2 regions of the Streptomyces sp. NBC_01171 genome follow, and region 2 is predicted to be linked to the other one. Evidence: predicted binding sites of a transcription regulator. Region 2 holds the regulator's gene; the other holds the start of a gene.
What was found. Region 2 encodes HrcA, which represses chaperone genes, less so after heat shock. Its sites were predicted from a motif close to TTNGCACTCNGNNNNNCNGAGTGCNAA; they were not measured.
Positions count from the first base shown of each region.

Region 1: a site for HrcA is predicted at 932-958, ahead of groES (co-chaperone GroES). Genes of this name have one in related genera too.

Region 1 is NZ_CP108609.1:2,674,012-2,676,402, reverse strand. Features, by position in the region: gene OG448_RS12115 (polysaccharide deacetylase family protein) at 1-22, shown strand, start outside; gene OG448_RS12110 (polysaccharide deacetylase family protein) at 19-783, shown strand; gene groES (co-chaperone GroES) at 1,105-1,413, shown strand; gene groL (chaperonin GroEL) at 1,531-2,391, shown strand, end outside.
Region 2 is NZ_CP108609.1:4,488,297-4,490,687, reverse strand. Features, by position in the region: gene dnaJ (molecular chaperone DnaJ) at 1-704, opposite strand, end outside; gene hrcA (heat-inducible transcriptional repressor HrcA) at 705-1,721, opposite strand; gene OG448_RS20645 (MBL fold metallo-hydrolase) at 1,880-2,391, shown strand, end outside.

The DNA of each region.
Region 1 (2,391 bases), 1.8 Mb from region 2:
ACGCCTGGAGGACTACCTGTGAGGCGCGGGGCGCGGCCGGCCCACCGTGCGGCACGGGCCGTCGCGCTCGCCTCGGCCGCACTGCTGCTCACCGGCTGCGCCCAGTCGGTCGACCCCATCGAACGCCTCGGCAAGAAGGCCGCGGAGGGCGTCCGCCGCTCGGCCCCGGCCCCCGAACGCGCCTACCGCCACTGGGGCCTCACCGCACCTCTGGCCGCCCCACCCCGTCACGCGGCCCGGCCCCTCTCCGTCCGTACCGGAACCCGCGTGGTGGACCGCGTGACCACGGCCGACCGGGTCGTCTTCCTCACCTACGACGAGGCGGCCGTACGGGACCCGCGCCTGGCCGACCTGGTGCGCGAACTCCGCCTGCCGGTCACCGTCTTCGCCGGCGCCGACGCCCTCGGCTCCGGCCGTGCCGCCCGACTGCGCGCGGCGGGCGTCACCCTCGGCGGCCGCCTCCCGCACGGACTGTCCCGCTCCCGGCAGCGGGACGAACTGTGCGCCGCCCGCACCCGGCTGACACGCGCGCACGCGGAGGTCCACGACGCCGCCACCTTGCGTGCGGCCGCCGACTGCGGCATCACCGCCCTCGTCCACTGGCGCGCCGAGACGACCCGCCACGGCCTCACCTACGCGCACACCCCCGAACACCTGACCCCCGGCGACATCATCCGCGTCACCCCGGACCGCAAGGGCGCCCTGGCCGAGCGCACGGGGCGAGTGCTGAGGGAGGCCCAGGAACGCGGCCTGACGGCGGGAAAGCTGGGCGACTACCTCTAGGTGTCCCGGCCCGTCCGGCGGCTGCGGACGAGGCCCGTCCGGGGCCGAAGCGGGGGTCCGGGGGCGGCAGCCCCCTGGGGACGCGCGTCCCAACGGCACCGTGAAGGCACGCCAAAGAGGTACCCGATGCCGACGCGCCACACGGCAATTGGCACTCCGCTTGACCGAGTGCTAACCCCGGTCATAGTCTCGGCACTGGCACTCGGCACACGAGAGTGCCAACAAAGCGACGGGCAGGTCCGGCACCCGCGACGACGGATCCACCTGGTCGCCACCTCAGACAGTCAACCCCGTGAATTCTCAGAAGGGGGAGGTCGGATCGTGACGACCGCCAGCTCCAAGGTTGCCATCAAGCCGCTCGAGGACCGCATCGTGGTCCAGCCGCTGGACGCCGAGCAGACCACGGCCTCTGGCCTGGTCATCCCGGACACCGCGAAGGAGAAGCCCCAGGAGGGCGCCGTCCTCGCCGTCGGTCCGGGCCGCTTCGAGAACGGCGAGCGCCTGCCGCTCGACGTCAAGGTCGGCGACATCGTGCTGTACAGCAAGTACGGCGGCACCGAGGTGAAGTACAACGGCGACGAGTACCTCGTCCTCTCGGCTCGCGACGTGCTCGCGATCATCGAGAAGTAGTTCACCCCGAGGCATCTGCTTCACCACTGCGCCCCTGGTTCCCGCGACCGTAAAGAAGCCGGGCGGCCGGGGGCGCAGGCACATCCACCCAGATTTTCCGAGAGGGCTCCCGCTGTCATGGCGAAGACACTGAAGTTCGACGAGGACGCCCGTCGCGCCCTTGAGCGCGGCGTCAACAAGCTGGCCGACACGGTGAAGGTGACGATCGGTCCCCGCGGCCGCAACGTCGTCATCGACAAGAAGTTCGGCGCGCCGACCATCACCAACGACGGTGTCACGATCGCCCGTGAGGTCGAGATCGAGGACCCGTTCGAGAACCTCGGCGCCCAGCTCGTGAAGGAGGTGGCGACCAAGACCAACGACATCGCGGGTGACGGCACCACCACCGCCACCGTGCTCGCCCAGGCCCTGGTCCGCGAGGGTCTGAAGAACGTCGCCGCCGGCGCGTCCCCGGCCGCCCTGAAGAAGGGCATCGACGCCGCCGTCAAGGCCATCTCCGAGGACCTGCTCGCCTCCGCGCGCCCGATCGACGAGAAGTCCGACATCGCCGCCGTCGCCGCGCTGTCCGCCCAGGACCAGCAGGTCGGCGAGCTGATCGCCGAGGCCATGGACAAGGTCGGCAAGGACGGTGTCATCACTGTCGAGGAGTCCAACACCTTCGGTCTGGAGCTGGACTTCACCGAGGGCATGGCCTTCGACAAGGGCTACCTGTCCCCGTACTTCGTCACCGACCAGGAGCGTATGGAGGCCGTCCTCGACGACCCGTACATCCTGATCAACCAGGGCAAGATCTCCTCGATCACCGAGATGCTCCCGCTGCTCGAGAAGATCATCCAGACCAACGCCTCGAAGCCGCTGCTGATCATCGCCGAGGACGTCGAGGGCGAGGCCCTGTCGACCCTGGTGGTCAACAAGATCCGCGGCACCTTCAACGCCGTCGCGGTGAAGGCCCCCGGCTTCGGCGACCGCCGCAAGGCG
Region 2 (2,391 bases):
TCGCCCGCGAGCTGGATGCGGGTGCCGTTGTCGACACCGGCGGGGATCTTCACGGTCAGGGTGCGCCGGGAGCGGACCCGGCCGTCGCCCGCGCACTCGGGGCACGGGGTCGGGACCACGGTGCCGAAGCCCTGGCACTGCGGGCAGGGGCGGGAGGTCATGACCTGGCCCAGGAAGGACCGGGTGACCTGGGAGACCTCGCCGCGGCCGCGGCACATGTCACAGGTCTGCGCGGAGGTGCCGGGGGCCGCGCCCTCGCCGCTGCACGTGTTGCAGACGACCGCGGTGTCGACCTGGATGTCCTTGGTCGTGCCGAAGGCCGCCTCGTCCAGCTCGACCTCGATCCGGATCATCGCGTCCTGGCCGCGCCGGGTCCGCGAGCGCGGGCCGCGCTGCGACGCCGTACCGAAGAACGCGTCCATGATGTCGGAGAAGTTGCCGAAGCCGCCGGCCCCGAAACCGCCCGCGCCACCGGCGCCGCCGGCCTGCGAGAGGGGGTCGCCGCCGAGGTCGTAGACCTGCTTCTTCTGCGGGTCCGACAGCACCTCGTAGGCGGCGTTGATCTCCTTGAACCGCTCCTGGGTCTTCGGATCGGGGTTGACGTCCGGATGCAGCTCGCGCGCGAGCCTGCGGAACGCCTTCTTGATCTCATCCTGCGACGCGTCGCGGCGCACGCCGAGAACGGCGTAGTAATCCGTGGCCACTTACGACTCCGCCAGGATCTGTCCGACGTACCGTGCCACTGCGCGTACCGCTCCCATCGTTCCCGGATAGTCCATGCGGGTCGGTCCGACCACGCCGAGCTTGGCAACCGCCTCGCCGCCCGAACCGTAGCCGACCGACACGACGGACGTGGAGTTGAGTCCCTCGTGGGCGTTCTCGTGCCCGATACGCACGGTCACGCCCGGATCTTTGGCTTCGCCGAGGAGTTTGAGGAGCACGACCTGCTCCTCCAGGGCTTCCAGCACGGGCCGGATCACCAGGGGGAAGTCATGTCCGAAACGGGTGAGATTGGCGGTGCCGCCGATCATCAGCCGTTCCTCGTTCTCCTCGACCAGTGTCTCCAGCAGAGTGGAGAGCACTGTGGAGACCGTACCGCGCTCCTCCGCCTCGAAGGCATCGGGGAGGTCCTCGACCAGTCGCGGTACGTCGGTGAACCGGCGCCCGGCCACCTTGCTGTTGAGCCGCGCGCGCAGGTCCGCGAGCGGTGCCTCGCCGAACGGGGCGGGGCAGTCGACCATCCGCTGCTCGACCCGGCCGGTGTCGGTGATCAGTACGAGCATCACGCGGGCGGGGGCGAGTGAGAGCAGTTCCACATGCCGCACGGTGGACCGGGTCAGCGAGGGGTACTGCACGACGGCGACCTGCCGGGTGAGCTGCGCGAGCAGCCGGACGGTGCGGGCCACGACGTCGTCGAGGTCGACCGCGCCCTCCAGGAAGTTCTGGATCGCGCGCCGCTCGGGCGCCGTCATCGGCTTCACGCCGGCGAGCTTGTCGACGAAGAGCCGGTAGCCCTTGTCGGTGGGGATGCGCCCGGCGCTGGTGTGCGGCTGGGCGATGAAGCCCTCCTCCTCCAGCGCGGCCATGTCGTTGCGCACGGTGGCCGGGGAGACACCGAGGCTGTGCCGTTCGGTGAGGGCCTTGGAGCCGACGGGCTCCTCGGTGCCGACATAGTCCTGCACGATGGCGCGCAGTACCTGCAGCCTGCGTTCGCTCAGCATGCGCACCTCCGTCACGTCGCCCCATGGCCCTTACGGTGTCCCGCCTGGCACTCTGCGTGTGCGAGTGCCAGACTTCCCCGGCCAGTGTACGGCCGTGGGGTGCTCACCGGGCAAGGTCGGTGCGGTCCGCCCGGCTTGTCCGCCGTTAGCGTCCGGGTATGACGGTGACTTGGGAAGACCTCGGATGGGAGCGGCTGGCCGAAGGGGTGGGCCGGTGCCGGCTGCCGGGCTGGGACTGCACGGTGGGGCTGGTCGTGGGCGCGGACACGGCGCTGGTGGTGGACGCGGGGTCGAGCCTCGCCGAGGGGGCCGCGCTGCGGGCCGCCGTGCGGACGCTGGCCGGACGGGATGTGACCCATCTCGCGCTGACCCACCCGCACTTCGATCATGTCCTGGGCGCCCCCGCCTTCGCCGGGGCGGAGGTCTACGGCGCGGTCGGGCTGGACGTGGTGTTCCGCCACGAGCGGGAGGCGCTGCGGCGGGACGCGGTCGAGCACGGTGTCCCGGCCGGGGAGGCGGAGGCCGCGGTACGCGCCCTGGTGCCGCCCGCGCACGCGGTGTCCGGCGAGTGGACGCTCGACCTCGGCCGCGGCCGCCAGGTGCTGCTGGCCAACGTCGGCCCCGGCCACACCGCCCACGATCTCGCGGTGCTGGTGCCCGGCTCCCCCGA